DNA from 3 places in the Teredinibacter turnerae T7901 genome. Region 1 is predicted to be linked to each of the others. Evidence: riboswitches for the same ligand, from Rfam matches in the RefSeq annotation. Region 1 holds a riboswitch; each other region holds the start of a gene.
What was found. A riboswitch is a leader RNA that binds a small molecule or an ion and turns the genes downstream of it on or off. The one in region 1 is predicted to bind thiamine pyrophosphate.
Positions count from the first base shown of each region.

Region 1 (6,725 bases):
ACCAATCGGCACCGAGGCGTTGCGAATAATCCACTCGCGCGTTTCGTGAATATTTTTACCGGTGGATAAATCCATAATGGTATCGGCGCCCCAGCGGGTTCCCCAGGTGAGCTTGGCCACTTCCTCTTCGATCGACGAGCCCAGTGCGCTGTTGCCAATGTTGCCGTTAATTTTCACCAGAAAGTTGCGACCGATAATCATCGGCTCCAGCTCCGGGTGATTGATGTTCGCGGGGATAATCGCGCGGCCACGCGCAACTTCTGAGCGCACAAACTCCGGCGTAATTTCGTCTGGAATCGCTGCGCCGAACGCCTGCCCCGCATGCTGCTCCTGCAACACGCCTTGTTCACGTGCCTGCTGCAAACTCATATTTTCGCGAATGGCGATATATTCCATTTCCGGAGTAATAATGCCTTGCCGGGCGTAGTGCATTTGCGAAACATTAGCCCCGGATTTCGCGCGGCGGGGTGTGCGTAAATGCTGAAAACGCAGGCTGGCGAGTGCGGGGTCGTTCAGTCGCTGTGTGGCGAACAGCGAACTCTTCTCCGCCAGCGCTTCGGTATCGCCCCGCTCATTAATCCAGCGCGAACGCACATCGGGCAAGCCAGTGCGCAGGTCGATCTGCACCTCTGGATCGGTGTAGGGGCCGGAGGTATCGTACACTCGCACCGGTCGATTTTGCTCTCCGCCAAAATCGGTGGGCGTGTCCGCGAGTGAGATTTCCCGCATTGGAACGCGAATATCGCTGCGCGAACCCTCGACATAAATTTTGCTGGAATTTGGGAAGGGTTGTACAGACGATTGGTCCACCTTGGCGGTTTCACTCAAGTAGGTTTTTTCATTCGCGGCCATTGGGTTCTCTCTCGTGTTGGAGGTTTAGTTTTTGGTGTTCGAGTCTTCCATTAAATTTCTGAAAGATGAATCTGTGCGTAAAAAATTAAATATCACGGCAATCGTGAGGAATCAGAAACTGCAAAGAAATGCTGCAGCGGCCCGTTTTCGTCGACCAGGTTCAAACTGTCTGCGTGTGCAATAGCCTGCTGGATAAACCGTTTGGCGCACGCAACTGCGACTGGTAGCGCATGCCCTGCCGCCAGACCGGTAGCTATAGCAGTCGCCAGGGTGCACCCAGTGCCATGAGTATTTCGCGCTGCTAAGCGAGGACTTGCGAAACGTTGGACTGTATTCGTTTCACTCAGCAAAATATCGATCGCGCGGCTCGATGCCAGGTGGCCGCCCTTGATTAACACAGCTCGTGGCCCCATTTCCCGCAGAGCTTTTGCTTGCACAAGCATGTCACTTTCATCAAGCGCTGGTGGGCAGTTCAGTAAACGGCTCGCTTCGTGTAGATTCGGGGTAAGTAAAGTGACACGCGGCAGTAGCTGTGCCACTAATTCGCCGCTCGCGTTGGAGAGCAGATCACCGCCTGCAGTGGCCGCGAGAACTGGATCGAGTACAACCGGAACATTGGGCTGAGTACGCAGTAAATTTGCGAGTTCAGCAATTAAAGCGGCGTTGCCCAGCATGCCGACTTTGATTGCCCCCGGCGTTATATCCTCGGTTACGGCGCTAAATTGCGCACGCAGTTGTTCCGGCGCGACTGGCCACACAGCACTGACACCGCGGCTGTTCTGCGCGGTCAGGGCCGTGGTCACGGTACAGCAGTAGCCACCGAGTGCGGCAGCAGTTTTAATATCGGCTTGTAAACCGGCGCCACCGAGAGGGTCACTACCGGCAATAGCAAGCACCACAGGTATTTGCGTATTCATTGGGTGTTGTGACGGGGGAAGAAGCAGGCGCAAGCAAGGCGGGCAACTTGTTCCCTACGCTGGTACTATCCAGATCAGGTCAGCGGGTATTTCTCAGCCGTAAAACGGCACCCCGACAAGTGTTAATTGGCCGACGAGTGTATGAAGTTGCGCCAATGGTGTAAAGGCGTTTCACGTTTTTTATTAGATTGACATTTTCTTAACAGGCTTCGTGTTCTAATCTGCGCTTGGCGTTAGACGTAGACTGCATGCGGATTTTTGCAGCCCGTTGAAGTTGAAAACTTTGGTGTTGGCGGGGTCGGCCTGCAATGGCACAAACCAGAATTTACGACACACTATCTCATGCGGCCGGCTGGCTGCGGTTCACCATTATTTAGAGTCAGGAAGTTCCCATGATCAAAAAATGCATTGCCATTTTATTGCCGGTGGCGATTGGCGGATTAACAACCAGTATCCAGGCGGCCACGCTCGAAGAAATTTATCAACAGGCGCTGGAAAGCGATCACACCTACAAAGCTGCACAAGCAAACCTGGATGCTGGCAAAGAAAGCAGCAAAATTGGCCTCGCGGGATTGCTTCCATCCGTGAACGCAACTGCGAGCTATACCGACAAAACGACCGATAGCTCGGGCAAGCTGGACGATGGCACCGATCTGGACGAAAGCTCAGTCGACGGCACTACCAGCGGCTATCAGGTTACCTTGAAACAGCCACTGTTCAATATGAATTCCTGGTACCGCTACCAGAATGGACGAGCAACCTCAGATATCGCCGAAGAGCGGTTTGATATCGCAGAGGAAAGCCTGATTCTGCGCACCGCCACCGCCTACTTCGACGCCTTGCAAGCCGTGGATAACCTCTCCACCGCGAAAGCCGAAGAAAACGCACTCTCGCACCAGCTCGAGCAAACCCGCCAGCGTTTCGAAGTGGGGCTGACAGCCATTACTGAAGTACACGAAGCGCAAGCGGTGTTCGATTCTGCCACAGCAGAGCGCCTGTTAGCGGAAGGGCAGTTGGGCATTAGTTTCGAGGCGCTTGAAGTTTTGACAGGCCGTCCGCAGTCCAGCCTGGCTCCGCTCAAGAAAGATTTGCCGGTTGCCAGCCCAGTACCCGCAGAACGCACGGCTTGGGTAGAAATGGCTCTGAAAAACAACAACACACTGCAAGTGGAAAAGTTGAATGCCGATGCCGCCAAATTTAACAAAAAGGCTGCGACAGCAAACCACCTGCCAACTGTCACCTTCGAAGCCGGGTACTCCGATTACACTAATGAAGGTTACAGCCAGAACTTTGGACAAGATGGCGAGTTCGACACCCAGGAGCAATCAATTGGCGTAGTCCTGTCAGTGCCTATTTTCAACGGCGGCGGTACTTCAGCCAGTCGACGTCAAGCGGCCAAGCAATATATTGCTGCGCGGGAGGTGATGAGCCAAACCCAGCGAGACGTGATCCAGCAAACCCGGTCGCGCCACCTGACAGTCTTGACCAATGTGGCCACAGTTAAAGCACGCTCTCAAGCGATTGTTTCCAACCAGAGCGCGCTGGAAGCGACCCAGGCGGGCTACGACGTTGGTACACGCGACCTGGTGGACGTATTGAACGCGCAGCGCAACCTGTACCGTGCACAACGCGACTACTACGACGCCCTCTACTCATATGTTTTAAGCACCTTGGAGTTGAAACAAGCAGCAGGCACCCTCTCGTCCGAAGATGTGGCGGAATTGAACCAATGGCTGGACACCAGCCGCAACGTTACTGTGAGCATGTAAGCAACACTCAAGCTCGCACAGGCAAACAAAAAAGGCGGCTCCTCTACAGGGGCCGCCTTTTTTAACGCCTTTCAACTGCGTTGTCATGTATTCCCCACCGGTTTAGCTGGTGAGAAACTCGCCGATCAACGCTTTTGCTTTTTCGCCGCCGCTTCAAACAGCGCTGCCATAGTCCCGTTTTTGGGAGCCCCAGTTTTCGGCTGCGCACCGTGCGCCTGACGCTGCTTCGGCGCGCGACGAGGCTGACCCGCAGTGCTGGTTTTTTCTCCGGGCGTATCGTCCAGCCGCAGGGACAGCGCGATCCGCTTGCGGTCCACATCCACTTCCATCACTTTTGCTTTAACAATATCGCCAGCTTTCACCACTTCGCGCGGATCTTTAACGAAGGTATTGGAGAGCGCAGAAATGTGCACCAAACCGTCCTGGTGTACGCCCACATCGACAAAAGCACCGAAATTTGTCACGTTGGTTACCGTACCCTCCAGAATCATGCCGGGTTCCAGGTCAGAGACCTTCTCAACACCTTCCTGGAATTGCGCGGTTTTAAACTCCGGGCGCGGGTCGCGGCCGGGCTTGTCCAGTTCCTGCAGAATATCGGTCACCGTGGGCACACCAAACTTCTCGTTAGTGTAATCGCCCGCTTTCAGCCCGCGTAAAAACCCGGTATCTCCGATCAAACCTCTCACCTCACGCTTGTTGCGCGCAGCGATCTGCTCGACCACTTCATAGGCTTCCGGGTGCACACCGGAGGCATCCAGCGGGTTATCGCCATTGGCGATGCGCAAAAAGCCCGCGCACTGCTCGAACGCCTTGGCGCCCAGGCGAGAGACTTCCAGCAACTGTTTGCGGTTGCTGAATGCGCCGTTTTTGTTGCGGAAGTCGATAATATTGTTCGCCACCGAGGAATTAAGGCCCGCCACCCGCGCCAGTAGGGGTGCCGATGCGGTATTGATCTCGACACCCACGCCATTTACACAATCCTCGACTACCGCATCCAGTGATTTCGCCAATCGCGTTTGCGAAACATCGTGCTGATACTGACCGACACCAATGGATTTCGGATCGATTTTCACCAGTTCAGCGAGCGGGTCCTGCAGGCGGCGCGCAATAGACACAGCGCCGCGGATAGTTACGTCCAGGTCCGGGAACTCTTTGGCAGCAAACTCTGACGCCGAGTACACCGAAGCCCCAGCTTCGTTAACCATGACTTTTTGGATTTTCAGGTCTTTGTGGGCTTTGAGCATATCGCCGACAAACTTATCCGTTTCGCGCGATGCTGTACCGTTTCCAATCGCTATCAAACTGACATTATGCTTTTTGCAGAGCGCCACCAGCGTGGCTTCTGCTTCCATCACACGGTTTTGCGGCGGAGTCGGAAAAATCGCCCCGTGATCAAGCACCTGGCCTGTCGCATCCACCACGGCGACTTTCACCCCGGTGCGCAGACCCGGGTCCAGACCGATTGTCGCTTTGGGACCAGCCGGTGCCGCCAGCAGCAGGTCTTTGAGATTGCTGGCAAAGACCTCGATAGCATCCGCCTCCGCGCGTTCGCGCAGGCCGCCCAGGAGATCGGTTTCCAAGTGGGTGTAAAGCTTCACCCGCCAGGTCCAGCGCACCACCTCTGCTAGCCATTTGTCTGCAGCGCGGCTCTGGTCTTTAATGTCAAAATGCTCTGCAATCGAGATCTCGCAGGGATGCACAGTGCCAACCGGCGACTCCGCAGTGGGGTCCAGGGTAAGCGCCAAGGTCAAAATTCCCTCGTTGCGGCCGCGGAACATCGCCAGCGCGCGGTGGCTGGGCACTTTGCCAAACGGCTCACTGTGTTCAAAATAATCGCGAAACTTAGCGCCTTCCTGCTCTTTACCGTCGACCAGCTTGGCTTGTAAAAAGCTCTCGTGGGTCAGGAAATTACGCAGCTTTTCAAGGAGTTGCGCATCTTCGCTGAAGCGCTCCATCAAAATCTGTTTGGCGCCATCCAATGCCGCCTTGGCATCGTCAATTTTGTGTTCCGCATTGAGAAAAGCGGCCGCTTCGTCTTCAGGGTTGCGGGTGGGGTCTGCCAACAACAGGTCTGCCAACGGCTCCAAACCGGCTTCGCGGGCGATCTGCGCTTTGGTGCGGCGTTTGGGTTTATAAGGCAGGTAGAGGTCTTCGAGCTGGGTTTTGGTTTCGGCAGATTTAATCTGCGCTTCCAGCTCTGGGGTTAGTTTTTCCTGCTCAGCAATAGAGTTGAGGATGGTCTCGCGCCGGTCTTCCAGCTCACGTAAATAGCCCAGACGCTCGTCGAGTAAACGCAACTGGCTGTCGTCGAGGCCGCCGGTCACTTCTTTTCGGTAACGAGCAATAAACGGTACGGTGGCACCCTCGTCCAGCAGCGCCACTGCAGCGGCGACCTGACGTTCGTGGGTGTTCAATTCCTGGGCTATGCGACTGGTAATACTTATCATGGGGGGCACTAACTCTCCGAACAATATACGGCGAGCGATTATGCGCAAAAATCCCCCTGGGGCACAGACTTGAATTCACAATAAAAGTATGGGTGCACACAACCAGGCGCATCTGCCCCTGAACGCGACATCAAATATGAGGGGCAGACCACTTCATACGCAAGGGGTGATATAAAAGGCGGGAAAGACCAATCACTGCTGTTACGCACCGGTTCTCGCGCGTATACCCTCTGTAACACAGGCGAGTTAACGCAACATATCTAGCGTATGCAGCAGCGACATACGACGCAAGCCGCGCTCGCAGCGATTTGCGTGGCTGGGAGCCCAGACAGCGGATTCAGACCAAACACAATCCCAGGATACCTGCGTCACGCAAATATCGAGGGGTGATTTGTCAGCCGTTCTCAGCCGCTGGTGTGGTGGAGGTGTTAAATTTCTCTAACAAACTCGCTAGCTTGACAATGGTGTCCTTGCCCGCTTCTTTCACCAGCATCTGATATTGCTTATCGACCCGCGGGGCGAGCCGATCATGCAGACGCTTGCCCTTCGCACTCAGCTTGAGGTTAAGCGCACGCTGATCAGTTGCATCAACTTTGCGGATAATAATTTTATCCGCTTCAAGGCGGGCGAGAATACGCGAAAGACTTGGGCTTAGAATGCAGCTTTGGTTCGCAAGATCCTGTGCGTTGAGCTCTCCAGCCAATGCCAGCGTACGAATAACGCGCCACTGCTGCTCCGTT
Region 1 is NC_012997.1:4,333,203-4,339,927, forward strand. It holds gene thiC (phosphomethylpyrimidine synthase ThiC) at 1-852, opposite strand, end outside; gene thiD (bifunctional hydroxymethylpyrimidine kinase/phosphomethylpyrimidine kinase) at 945-1,769, opposite strand; TPP riboswitch at 1,804-1,894, opposite strand; gene TERTU_RS17425 (TolC family outer membrane protein) at 2,162-3,538, shown strand; gene TERTU_RS17430 (Tex family protein) at 3,664-5,985, opposite strand; gene hpaR (homoprotocatechuate degradation operon regulator HpaR) at 6,380-6,725, opposite strand, start outside.

Region 2 (6,725 bases), 1.4 Mb from region 1:
GCTGTCAAGTGATGCGGCACCCCGACGTTTGGAGTGCAGGTTGTTCGGCATATCCCTATGCCTCACCCCTACGGGGTTACACGCTAAAACGCTCCCGGCGTTTTAGTGGTTGTTCCAAATGAGCGATAAACAACGCTGAGAGCGGGATTTTAGCCGCAACCCGCAGGGCTGGGCCTGTATTTCCAGGCTGATGCGTTATTTTTCGCTCGTTTAGCCCGCTAAACAACGCCAAAAATGCCTTTCATCCTGAAAATACAGGCTCCAGCAGAGCGAATTGAATTAGTGTTAACAGGCCCTAGAGAAGTAGAAATGAAAACGTGTATCCAACGGCGCAACATCATCGGTGCCGTGCGCTTATTTGCTGCGTTTTTTCGATCCATCCAGGAGTTTCAACATTGTGAATGAATTGCTCGAGTATAGCTTTGTCTGCGCATGCAGTGGGATAGTCGCAGGTTTTGTCGCTGGGTTGTTCGGTGTTGGTGGAGGTATCGTGATTGTGCCTGCGTTGTACTTTGTTTTTGGGGCACTCGGTATGGAAGCGAGTCACGCTTTGGCGATGGCGGTGGCGACCTCGCTGGGAACTATTTTGCCTACTTCGATCTCCTCTTTGCGGGCACACAACCGATTGGGCAATATCGACTGGCAAGTGGTGCGGCTAGCGGTTCCCAGCCTGGTGCTGGGCGCGTGTGCGGGTGCCTTGTTGGTCAGTTTTTTTGCCGGGGAATGGTTGTCGCTGGTGTTTGGTTGCACCTTACTCGTCGTCGCCTGGTTAGTGTTGCGCAAGGGAAGAGGTGCCACGGACGCCGTGGGCTCTGCCAAATTACCCCCTGTGGTTTTGCGCGTAGCTGTTTTTTTTCTGGCTGTAATTTCCGCGCTGGCTGGCGTAGGAGGAGGGGCGTTGGGATCGCCACTATTGGTGATGGGGGGCTATTCTGTTCACCGGGCTGTCGGTACGGCGGCGAGTTTTGGTGCATTTATCGCGTTGCCATCGATTATTTTAATCGCACTGTTTTCGGTATCACCCGAAGGTGCTCCTCCGTACAGTATTGGGTTGATCAGCTTGCCTGCGTGGGCGTTGATTTCTGTTTGCACCTACCTGGTAGCACCGTTTGGTGCCAAGTTCGGCAGGCAGCTCTCCGATCGTCATCTGGCAACAGTATTGGCCGCGTTTCTGATGTTTATCAGTGTAAAAATGTTATACACCGGAATTACCTATTACCTCGCCCTTGCATAACCTGCTTACACGACGTTGCGTGGCGTTGCCTGATAAAACCCGTTTGTCTGAAAGATATCCAGCGGCATTTGGTAAAGGTCGCTAAGGGTGTCGCTGGTGAGCACCTCGGCTGTCGAGCCGTCAGCGTACACGCGCCCTTCGTTTAGAAGCACCACTCGGGAAATTTCTGGAATAATTTCATTGAGATGATGCGTCACCAGGACCAGGGTAACGCCGGTTTTTGCCAACGCGCGCATGTGCGCAACTAGCAGCAGCGCACTTTTCATGTCGAGCCCGCTAGTCGGTTCATCGAACACGAGGACTTCTGGCTGGTGAATAAGTGCTCTTGCCAGAAGAAGTCGACGCTGCTGCCCGGTAGAGAGCTGCAAATAGGGGAGTGCCGCCAGATTGCCGATATCCATTTGCGCCATGATGCGTTCTGCGTGCTGTTTTTGCTCAACGCTTACCGTGTGGTGGCTATGCAGACCAACAGAACCGAAATAGGCGGATAGCACCACTTCGAATCCGGTCGCCAGGCTGCGGTAATCGTTTTGCAGATCTTGCGATACGACGCCAATTTTTTTCCGCAGATCCCACAGATTGAACAGCGTTTTGCCGAATATTTCACAGCGCATCTCTGGCGTTACGCGCGGCCGTAATTCTCGTGTCAGCACCTTCAACAGCGTCGATTTGCCCGCACCATTGGGGCCGAGTATGGCGGTGTGTTGGCCAGTACGCAGGGTCAGATTCATTTGGTGGAGGGCGGGCTCTGCGCCCCTGTAAACAGTGGCTTCGCGCAGGTAAAAAAAATCGGTTGGATCGGTTTCGTTCATTATTTCTGGTGCCAGAATGGTTGGCCAATGGTCGGCGTGCTGGCACTTGCCGTTTGGCGTTTTTGCATTAATCCTGCGTGCCAGGCGTCGCGCCCAGCCCGGATTGCATTGGCAAAGGCTTTCGCCATCAGCGGTGGTTGCTGGGCTTTGGCAACGGCGGTGTTCAACAATATACCATCAAATCCCATTTCCATAGCTTCCGCAGCGTGCGATGGGGCGCCGAGTCCTGCATCCACGATCATTGGTATTTCCGGCAAACGCTCGCGAATCGAGCGCAGATTGTAGCGGTTGAGCAGACCTTGCCCTGTGCCAATCGGAGCGCCCCAGGGCATAAGAACCTGACAGCCTGCGTCTAAGAGGCGCTGGCAGAGTATCAGGTCGTCGGTGCAATAGGGCAGTACACTAAAACCTCGTTTAACGAGTTCGCGGCTCGCTTCCACAAGTTCGAAAGGGTCTGGCTGAAGGGTGTAGTCATCGCCGATAACCTCGAGCTTAATCCACGGGGTCTCAAACATTTCGCGGCTCATTTCCGCCAGGTTGATTGCCTCTTTCGCGCTTTTACAACCGGCAGTGTTTGGCAGCAAAGTGCAGCCTGTGCGTTGAATTGCCTGCCAGATGGTTTGCCCGCCGTTGATGTTGGGGTTTTGGCGGCGCAGACCAAGCGTGACTATTTCGCAGTGTGATGCGGCGACGGAGTCCAGCATCGACTGCGGCGACGGATATAGTGCGGTGCCGAGCAGCAGGCGACTGGAAAAAGTTTTACCGTACAGGGTTAACACATCTTCGGAAATTGCAGAATCTTGCATGCTTGTCTCGTTTTGCGCCTGGTGAGTAGGGGATTGTTGTGCGCAGCAGGCCCTAGCCTCCGCCGACCGGACTGACCAGATCAACCAGGTCTCCGTCCTGCAGTTGGGTTTGCTGGTGCTGGCTGCGGGGAACAAATTCGCCATTAATTGCAGCCGCAACCGGTTGCCCCGGCGGATTGGTGTTGGCTATCAGCGTGTGTAATGAGCCGGCGGGCACCTGCATGAGTTCACCATTCAAACTAATTTCAATCATGTGCATGTGAGACATCAGGATTCACCGAGTTAACCAGTTGAGCTGTGAACGGCAGCGCTGGCGCAGCTTCATTTAACTGGGCTAGAGCGTGCTCAACGAGCGTGGGGGCGAGCAGATAGCCGTGGCGGTAGAGCCCATTTATAGCGATAACAGGGACTTCGCCACAGATAGTGGTGTCGATATGGGGCATGTTGTCCATAAGGCCTGGGCGGAGATTGACATCTAACTTGGTGATACGCGCCTCGGCAAAGGCCGGGTTCAAGGTATAGAGTGCACTGGTTAGCTCAAGGCAAGAATGGATGCTCACCGGTGTCAAATCCTCGCTCTCGATTTCGGTCGCGCCGAGGATATAGCTGTGGTTCGCGCGGGGCACGACATAGAGTTTGTAGCGCGGGTGGAGCAGCCGAACCGGACGGGTGAACGCCACTTCGCGGGTTTCCACCCAAAGTACTTCGCCGCGCACACCGCGTACCTGCGGGTTACTTTCTTTCGCGCCAAAGCCGCGCACATCAAATATCAGGTCGTATCCGGTCAACGGCTTGCCATTGATTTGTGGGCTGCTGCTAAGCGCGACCTGGGCATTTTCTACCAGGATCGCACCGGCTTTTTGAATGTGGTGGAGAAGGCCATCCATAAACGCGCAGTTGTCGATATGCGCTTCTGAGGGAAGGTAGAGACCTTGTTCGAACTGCGTTAAATCCGGCTCCAAACTTCCGATGTCGTCACTGTTAACCCAGCGCGCGCTGTTGTCCTCGCCGAGATGGAATTGGAGTTCTTGATGCAGCTGATGCAGCTCGCTGGCGTCCTGCGGGTGGCAGACTACGAGAGACCCTCGGCGCTGATACATGGTGCTTAAGCTGAGTGGGAGGGCACCGAGCCAGGTTTCCCAGAGGCGGACCGAGCGCATGCCGATATCAAATATCAGGCGGTTCGATACGGCCACTTCGTTGAACGGAGAAATCATACCCGCTGCGGTATAAGCCGCAGCTTTCGGAAGCGCAAAACTGCCGGCTTCAAAAAGCGTTACCTGGTGGCCCAGTTCCAAAAGCTTCCAGCTTAGAAGTCTGCCAAGCAAACCTCCGCCGGCGATTGCGATGTTAAATGGCGCGGATTCCAGGCGAGTGGAGACAGAAAAGTCGTGTGTTGGAGCAGTCATAATTGTTGCCTACGCAGGTTCGAACCTGATCAGGTCGTACGGGTATATTCTCAGCCGACAACGTCATGTTGGCACCCCGACAGTCATTTAAAGCGAGCGGCTAGTCTAAACATCTGCGCAATTCCCTGCAAGTTTTGCGAAGGCTAGGGGTTGTGGCGCGACAAGCATCGAATCATGTCGATTTGCTATGAAGAAAAAAGCAGCGCGGGTTCAAAAATTATTGTTGCAGACAATGCAAAAAAGAAACGGCCATCTACATTTAAGTAACCTTCGGGATGTTTATTGGAGTGGCGCTATTTTTGGCTTTGCATTCGTTGAATGCTTCGGTGGGCCATGTGGCTATAGCGACGACTTCCCGTGTGACGCTTGATTTTGCGTGTAAGCGTCCAGGCAACTCATGTGCAGGTTATAGCTGCCGTAAAAATGAACGAAGAAAGGATGCGAGCGCGGTGTTTAACACGGCGTTAGGCGCAAGGCGCGTTTGTGTTGAGACACACTTGTGGTGATTGTGAGTCTAAAAATGGGTCGTGTTGAGAACCTCTTTATTGTTAAAGCATTTGCCAGTCAGCCTTTTGCTGGTAATCCAGCCGCAGTTTGTGTGTTAACCGAGTTGCCTTCCGCGCAGCATATGCAACAGATTGCGCGCGAGATGAATCAGCCCATAACCTCTTTTGTTGTGCCAGAACTAGATGGTACTTACACCTTGCGTCACTACGGCCCTACTAATCCGGTCGAAATATGCGGTCATGGCACGATTGCCGCGTCTCACGTGGTCTATGAATATCTCGGCCATACCAAGCCCCATATCGATTTTCAGCTTGCCACGATGAATGTTCGGGTTGGCGTGCGCGACAAGGGATTCGAGCTGGAGATTCCCGCCTTCCCTTGCAAGCCTGTGGTGGATGTACCCTGCGTGGTGAAATTTTTAGGCGTGCGCCCACTGCAGTGCTATCGGAGTTTTTATGACGTGATCGCGGAGTTTTCGACAGAGGATATCGTGCGATCGCTCAAACCGGATTTCAGTGTGCCTCTGGTTAATTCAATCCGTGCTCTCCTGGTCACGGCAAAAGGTAGTTCAAGCGACTATGTTTATCGTGTATTTGCGCCGTCTATTGGCGTAAACGAGGACTATTTTTGCGGCTCGGCGAATGGCGCCCTGGGACCCCTGTGGCGAGATAAGTGCGCTAAAAACGAGTTATTGGGTTATTCCGTTAATGAGCGGGGCGGACCAATTCCCTGCGTTGTGCTGGGTGAGAAAGTGCGTATCTACGGCCAGGCGCTCACGTGGTTTTCGGGTACAGTGAAATTTGACGCTTGCGCCTGATCACCGCCTTTACGCAGGTTATGCCTAATGGTTTGCAAGTGAGTTGGAAGTAAAGGCATTTACCGAACCAGAATTTGCCATTAAAGGGAGTCTATGGTGTTGGATTGGCGGTCATTCCTGGCGCGACTGAATACAAACAACCCTGTGTTAGCTCGCCATCTAACCCAGTGGGAGAACGAATCTTTGTGTGGCTACGCAGGGGCATTGTGGCGACATCACCCGGACCCGGCCAGCGCGGCAGGCCAGATGGCGGCAGTTGACCACCTGGAAGCCGTCGCGCAGCGCTATTTTGGGCACTCAGTTGAGCTTGCGTCTCAACTGGAATTTCAGCGCGTCTTTTTAACAGTGCATCACACTGCACCGTTATTCCATCCCATTGCGCTGCAGACTTTATTGCTTGCCGTTGCAAGTGCGGACATGCCTCAGCGAATTCCGGTTTTGGCGACTGATTGGATTCCCATGGACAATATGTTTTTCCCGCGAGGGCTATTGTTACCGACGGACAACGGTCTGGCGAGCTACAACTTGTTCGGCAAGAGCAGCCGGAAAAAACTTGTCTCCCAGATGGAAGGGTTCGATAAGGCCGCTGTAGCCGGATTGTTGTCAAATTTGCACAAAGATACACGCAAAGGTGCTATTCCGGCGCCGCTAGGCAAATTTACATGCGAGTTTGTGGAGCAGTTTTATTTGGCCGATAAGGTCCTTGAAAAGGGCTACTACCGAGAGCAATGTGCTGTCCTCAATCATCTGGCGTGGGCGCAATTATTTCCCGCCCATCCGCTGATTCAGTTGAATATTAGCGATGTTATCTTGCCGTTGTTGGTGGAAAGTCTGCGGGATTCGAATTCGTTAATACACGCGGTGCTGTTCGATCCGGATGTACGCAGCGAAGTGCTGGATGTACTGGAAGGGGTGGGCGGCTGTTGGGACAGGCAAAGAGAGACGGGGACCTGTTTTTTCTGGCTGCAGCACAATCAAAAAATGCGGCCGATTTTGCAGCTTGAAAAGGACCGTCTGCTGGCTGGTGAAATAGAAATTGAATTGACGCCACGTACGATTATTGAGTTGCTGGAACGCGGCCATATTATTCCCGGGGTTTTTCTGGTTTTCGCACAATTAATGTTTGTTAATCGATTTTCT
Region 2 is NC_012997.1:2,893,180-2,899,904, reverse strand. It holds gene TERTU_RS11600 (sulfite exporter TauE/SafE family protein) at 398-1,234, shown strand; partial or broken gene TERTU_RS11595 (ABC transporter ATP-binding protein) at 1,240-1,962, opposite strand; gene TERTU_RS11590 (thiazole synthase) at 2,046-2,852, opposite strand; gene thiS (sulfur carrier protein ThiS) at 2,905-3,120, opposite strand; gene TERTU_RS11580 (FAD-dependent oxidoreductase) at 3,098-4,261, opposite strand; TPP riboswitch at 4,251-4,350, opposite strand; gene TERTU_RS11575 (PhzF family phenazine biosynthesis protein) at 4,782-5,585, shown strand; gene TERTU_RS11570 (hypothetical protein) at 5,679-6,725, shown strand, end outside.
Region 2: it holds a riboswitch for thiamine pyrophosphate, as region 1 does, so the genes downstream of both, TERTU_RS11580 (FAD-dependent oxidoreductase) here and thiD (bifunctional hydroxymethylpyrimidine kinase/phosphomethylpyrimidine kinase) in region 1, are expected to answer to the same signal.

Region 3 (6,725 bases), 2.2 Mb from region 1:
GAATTGAGGTGTCGTTGAATTATGTGGGGCCAGCGTTGCGGTTTGATGCTGGCGGCTCTTATGTTCGCAGCCGGGATGTTACGGATGACCAGGAGTACATCGCGTTCCCGGAAACAATTCTGAACATTGGTGTCGGGGTCAATTTAAAAAGCGTACGCACGCGCATCTATTTACACAATCGCGCGCACTTTAATACCTATAGTGGGCCGGTAACGGTTTTTGTCGATAGCCCAGAGCGGTTGGACGACTATTGGCGAACGGATCTCACGCTTACCTGGTACAGCACGAAACAGCAGCACGAAATTTATCTGAATTTTCAGAACCTGCTTAATCAGGAGAACTACTTTCCCTCTGCAGCTTCCGCAGAAGGCGGAATTGCGGATACCCAATTTAGCGCTTCGCTGGGAGTGAGACTGAAATACTGAGATCTGCAAAAGGTAGACGGCGGCGCCTGAAGTTCGAAGTATTTCTACACAAGGGTTATGCGCATTTGATCGTCGCGCAATGCGACTCTTGTTTATGTGACTCTTGTTCATGCGACTCTTGTTGTGGCCCCGTTACCCAGGTGAAGCAGCTTCAAACACTAGTCACATATATAAACACTACCGCTATTGCGCGCTTTGGCAACATACATACCTTCGTCGGCCTTGCGGATTAGCGCATCCGCATCGTAACCGGTTGTCGACGCGAAACACACGCCCACACTGATTTTAAGTTCGATAGTTGTCTCGCCAATTTTGATTGGCGAATTACACACGCTCAGTAGCCGTTCTCCAATAGGTGTTGCCTGCGCTTTATTTTTCAACCTGTAAGCGATAACGAATTCATCGCCAGAGAAACGACCAAAATAATAGGGGGTAGGGTGTTGATCACGGCTGATTTCCGTACGTAAGGTGCCGGAAACCCGGTGGGCGAACACACGCAGTACTTCGTCGCCAACGTGGTGGCCGAAATTGTCGTTTATCGCCTTAAACTTATTCAGGTCGATAAAGAACAATCCAATTTCCTGTCGACGCTCCGCGGTCTCCCGAATTTTTTTTTCCAGTTCGGTAATAAACCCCCTGCGATTGAGTATCCGGGTTAGCTCATCGTGATTCGCATCGTATGCCAGGCGCGCTCGTTGGCGTTCGACCACATAAGCGAATCCACCTGAGATAATAATTGAGGTAAGCAGCGCAACACTGATACGCAATAGCATGTCCAGCGGGAAATGATTGATGGAGGCAATCATTCCGCTAACAAAAAATATGAGCGCTAAAAAGTAGGCGTGTTTGTAAGTGAGTATATAAAACAGCGCCGCGGTTATAGGGTAAATAAGGACAATGCCTCGCAGACCGTACAGGTAGCAAGTACCGGTGAGCGCCAGGTATTGAAATAGGAAGAACACGTAATAGTTGATAGCGCGCGGTTTGCCGTGAAACAGGGCGAGAGTGGAGAGACTGCAGCCCAAGGCTGAGAGCGTCGCAAAACAGCCAATCAGCAGGCTGTCGAACACCAGGTGATGTAGCGAAAAGGTCACGGTGACGGCAAACGCAATCACGTGGATCGTCAAAGTCGCCCTGCGAGCCTGTGGCGCAAATGCAGATGCATTGAGCCTTTTCGAAACACCGCTTTGAAAACTCAAACATCCTCCTTCGAGGGGTAAAGCTGGGGTTGAACCTTGCCGTGAATAACAGGGTTAATACTGCCCTGGGGCTTAAGCTGCGCGATATAACTATAGCCAAGCTTTGGCTGGCTGCGAGTTTGATCGAGAGGTGGAATAATAAAGATAGCGTTTACCGGGTTCTTAGACTCCAAATGTATGAAAAGTGCTCGAAAAGAGGGTGCCAAGCAGATTGCTAAGCCCAGGCTGGTGATTTGCTGCGGTGCGGTAAATCGTGTTCCGCGGCCGGAAGATCCTTGAGGCAGGATAAGTCTCCCGCAGGATTATTTGGAAGCAATTGACGTTGATAGTACAATGGCGCTGTCCTTAGGGGTGATTGGCCGTCGCACGGTGCAATCTGAGACGGGATTACCCGAACCCTTTGAACCTGATCCGGCTAGTACCGGCGTAGGAATAGGATTTGCCTCTGTGTAAGTGAAGTTTCCCGCTTAGAAAACTACCGGGTCTCCTGTTAAATTTATTAGGAAGACCTGTAATGAATCGCTCGTATTTTCCCCTGTGTTTGTCCCTGCTTTCCGGTGTGGTTTATGCCACGCCCCCCGCATTGGAAGAAGTCCTGGTAACCGGTGAACTGCGCCAGGTCAATCAGCTCACCCTGGCCAACAGTGTTAGTGTTATCAGCGCGGATGCTATCGCTCAGCGCAATGCAAAAAATCTAGAAGATATATTGAATGTAGCTCCCAACGTAAACTTCTCGACCGGCGCATCGCGTGGCCGGTTTATCCAGATTCGCGGTATAGGTGAACGCAGTCAGTTTGAATCGCCGATGAACCCTTCTGTGGGGGTAATCGTCGATGGAATCGACTTCACTGGACTGGCGACTGGCGTGGCCACACTGGATACTGCACAAGTCGAAATTTTCCGTGGCCCGCAGGGCACACTATACGGAGCCAATGCGTTAGCGGGTATGATCAATGTCACCGGTAACGGCGCAGCGGATGCAACCGAAGGGAGGATAAACGTCGGTGTTGGCAATTACGGCAGCTACGATGTCAGTGGCATGGTCAACGCGCCTCTGGCAGAAAATGTCGGATGGCGATTGGCGGCGCAACGCAATGTGAGTGACGGCTACATCGAGAATGCATATCTCGGTCGCGACGATACCAATAATATCGACGAGTTAAACCTGCGCAACCTTTTGCGTTTTGATATTTCGAGCACGTTGAGTCTTAGCTTGACCAGCTATTACATCGATATCGATAACGGTTACGACGCCTTTAGTCTGGATAACAACCGCACAACCCTATCCGACGAACCCGGCCACGACCGTCAGGAAACGCATGCTCATGCGTTAAAAGCTGACTACACAGGTCTCAGCTTTGCCGATGTTACCGGATTATTGAGCTATGCAAACAGCCAAACTGAATACGGGTATGATGAAGATTGGTCCTACCGGGATATTTGCTCGATAGACTCAGACTGCGCTTACTATCAATATTCCACGACCGATAACTATTTACGTGATAACGATAATCTCACCATAGACCTGCGCCTGCTCTCCAAGCCGGAAGAGCAAGGGGTACGCTGGGCGATGGGGCTGTATCATCGTGATCAAACGGTGGATTTACTGCGGACCTACGTTAATAACGACCCAGATGGCGATCCCTATCTGCCTGTCGCGACCCCTGAGATCTCTACCTATTCCAGCGATTACCAAACCGAAAATACTGCAGTTTACGGGCAGCTGGATATTCCCGTGGGCGATCGGCTGACCCTTATAACCGGTGCGCGTTTAGAACGCTTTACCGCTGATTTTAGCGATAGTCAGAATGAGCAGTTTGCACCGGAGGACAATTTGTGGGGTGGCAAAATTGCTATTGAGTATCAAGCAGCGAGTAACCATTTTGTCTATGCGTTGGTATCGCGCGGTTACAAAGTGCTGGGGTTTAGTCCAGATCCGGACTTAAACGCTGCCGATAAAACATTCGACACCGAAACCATGCACAACTATGAACTGGGTTGGAAAGCGCATTGGAACAACACGCTGCAGTTCAGCACGGCCGTGTTTTATCAAGAACGCAGTGATATTCAAATAAAACAGTCGCGTTCCTATCAAATCGACAACACGACGCAGTTTGTCGATTTAATTGATAATGCCCCCGGTGGCGAAAACTATGGTCTGGAAACCGAATTGCGCTGGTACGCTACCGATGCGTTGTCAATTGTCGGTACCCTCGCATTGCTCGAAACCGGTTATGACACCTATTTAAATTGCAGCCATGTGGATTCTGATCTGGCCAATGGCCGCTGCTACGATATGAGCCAACGACCGCAAGCCCACGCGCCAAAAACCCAATATTTTGTAGCGGCAAACTATCGGTTGCCAGCGGGTTTGATGTTCCGTTTGGAGGTTGAAGGGAAAGACAGCTTTTATTTTTCCGAAAGCCATAACGAACAAAGCGATGCCTACACATTGCTAAACGCCCGTGCTGAATATGCGCTTGGTGCCGCGACCCTGGCGCTGTGGATTAAAAATATTACCGACGAAACTGTTGAAACTCGTGGGTTTTACTTCAGCCATGACTACGGCAACGATCCGCGTAATGGCTACGCGCCCGAACCGTATACCCAGAAAGGCGCGCCGCGTACTATGGGTGCCAGTATCAGCTACGAATTTTAAGGAGCCTGGATTATGAAACTTAGTGTTGAGTTAACCTACTACCCCTTGCAGCAAACTGATCATATCGCCGCAATTAAACAGGTGATCGATAAACTGAATAGCTACAGCGACATTAAAGTTGAAACCTTTCCGACGGCAACAGTGGTGATGGGCGATTACCCCGTTGTAATGGCAATGCTTAACGAGGTTATTGCCTGGGGTTACAATCAGTTTGGCCGCAGTGTCTTCGTTGCTAAATTTCTGCCTTCCTACGAGGCTCTATAGTGGTTGAGTTTTTCCAACAGGGGCTTCACGCTTTTTTGCAACAGTCGGCAGCTGAACTCGCAGCCGTCGCACTGGGTTTGGCCTACCTGATATTGGCGATGCGTCAGAGTATCTGGTGTTGGCCGTGCGCGTTTTTAAGCACGGCGCTATTTGCGTGGGTGTTTTTCGATGTATCCCTGGTAATGGAGTCTGTATTAAACGTGTATTACATGGCGATGGCGGCCTATGGTTTCTGGTGTTGGCAACGGCGAGGGGATGTACCGGTACTGCCTATTACGACCTGGCCTTTGCGCACCCACACGCTTGCCATTGGCGGGATTGCACTGCTTACACTGGTAAGTGGATACTTGCTGACGTCGCACACCCAGGCTGCCTGGCCCTACCTGGACTCTTTTACGACTTGGGGTAGTGTGATTACTACCTTTATGGTTGCGCGCAAGATATTTGAAAACTGGTTGTATTGGCTTGTTATTGATTCCGTTGCCTTGTTTTTATATTGGGACCGCGAGCTGTATGGCGCTGCTCTGCTGATGGTGGTTTATCTGGTGCTCATTGTGGTGGGCACGGTAACCTGGTATCGCCAGTGGCAACAACAAACCGAATGTGTCGCTGCGTCGTGAACACTCATTTAGTGCGCGCACTGGCCACCTGGCGTGAGTGGCCTGTTGCCCTTTCAGATGTCCCCTCAATTGTTTGTGAACTCACCACTGGTCGTACCAATCGCAACTATGTGCTGCAATGCGGTCGCGAGCAATACCGGTTGCGCCTAAATGCAACCAACGCCGACGCGTTGGGTATTAATCGCGAATCTGAACGCACGATTTTAGACGCGTTAAGGCCCTTGGCTTGCACACCACCCATTCTTTATTTCAATCGGCAGTCTGGTTTTGCACTGCTCCCCTATTTGGAAGGCCGAGTTTGGACCGCCGCCGACATGCGCGATGGTCGTAAGGTAGAGCGATTATTACAGCTGCTCGCGCGCATTCAGTCCCAACAGGTACGCGTACCTGTTCGCGATTATTATCAGTATCTGGAGAATTACCTGCAACAGTTAAAGCGGGCAGGGCATCCGCTTACGCTTGCTGAAGGTGCGGCACTCGAAAAGTTTCGTAGCCAGTGGCAACGGGCGTTGCCTTCGTGGGAGCCGACGCTGAGTCATCACGATTTAATACCGGATAATATACTGGAAACCGACGCCGGTTTAGTGATTTTGGATTGGGAATACGCTGCGCTGGGGCACCCGCAAATTGACCAGCGCTGCGTTGAACTCGTTGTTGCCGGGTGGTCCGCGAGTGACCAGCGCTTGCGCGACGGTGATCTGGTGGATCAGTTAATATTCTGGCTTACGGTGCTTTGGGAGAAAGTGAACCAGCTTTCTAGTTAGCCATTTGGGCTCAAGCGTGCGGCTGATGTTTCAGTCGAATATGCGATTCCAGTCGACTCCTATTATTTCTCTTCCGTCAAAAATTCAGTTAATAATTCATTCAGTTGGATTATTCTGGTTTTAACTTGCGCTTTTTCTGCACCACTTAATTCTTTATAACCGCGCATGTAGGGCCAGCCATAGCCCCAGCGGTACCAGGTAGGAAAATAGGGCGCTCCACCCAGTTGGACTCCGAGATGCATAATATAGGAGAGGTTTTCTTCGCCTAGATCAGCGACGCAGCGCTGAAGCTGTCCGTCGGCTAGGATACGTTCGTTTTCCGAGCCGCCTTTCCAGTAAGCGTAATCGTGACGAATACAGCACTCCATCCACTTTACATGGTCTTTCGTATCCCCATCTGGAAAAAGGCTACAGCCATCGGTAGTAAACGGCTTCAACTCGGCGGCAGTCGCGGTAGCTGAAATTGCGCAGATTAATATTAACAGTACTTTCATAGGGCCTCTAAAAGAATGGTGAGCCTGTGCGAATGTTAAACCTTATCGGGGCAGGTCAAGGTTGCGCTTCATAAAATACGCTAACCAGTGGTATCCGAATGGTTAGCCAGCATGCGACTTTCGGTAATCGCTTTTGGCGTACTACGATTCTATCTAATGTTGCGGCCTGTGGGCAGTGACGCGAGCTGTGGCGCTGAACAGCACTATCTGGCGATGCCGGTGCTTGCGACATAACGGTTGGTTGTTATATCCAGGGTCGTTTTTTTCGGGGAGCGATGGCTTACCGATTCTACGATTGCG
Region 3 is NC_012997.1:1,304,418-1,311,142, forward strand. It holds gene TERTU_RS05530 (TonB-dependent receptor plug domain-containing protein) at 1-425, shown strand, start outside; gene TERTU_RS05535 (GGDEF domain-containing protein) at 584-1,624, opposite strand; TPP riboswitch at 1,962-2,074, shown strand; gene TERTU_RS05545 (TonB-dependent receptor) at 2,139-4,283, shown strand; gene TERTU_RS05550 (histidine kinase) at 4,296-4,547, shown strand; gene pnuC (nicotinamide riboside transporter PnuC) at 4,547-5,167, shown strand; gene TERTU_RS05560 (choline/ethanolamine kinase family protein) at 5,164-5,931, shown strand; gene TERTU_RS05565 (hypothetical protein) at 5,994-6,425, opposite strand; gene TERTU_RS22345 (hypothetical protein) at 6,537-6,659, shown strand.
Region 3: it holds a riboswitch for thiamine pyrophosphate, as region 1 does, so the genes downstream of both, TERTU_RS05545 (TonB-dependent receptor) here and thiD (bifunctional hydroxymethylpyrimidine kinase/phosphomethylpyrimidine kinase) in region 1, are expected to answer to the same signal.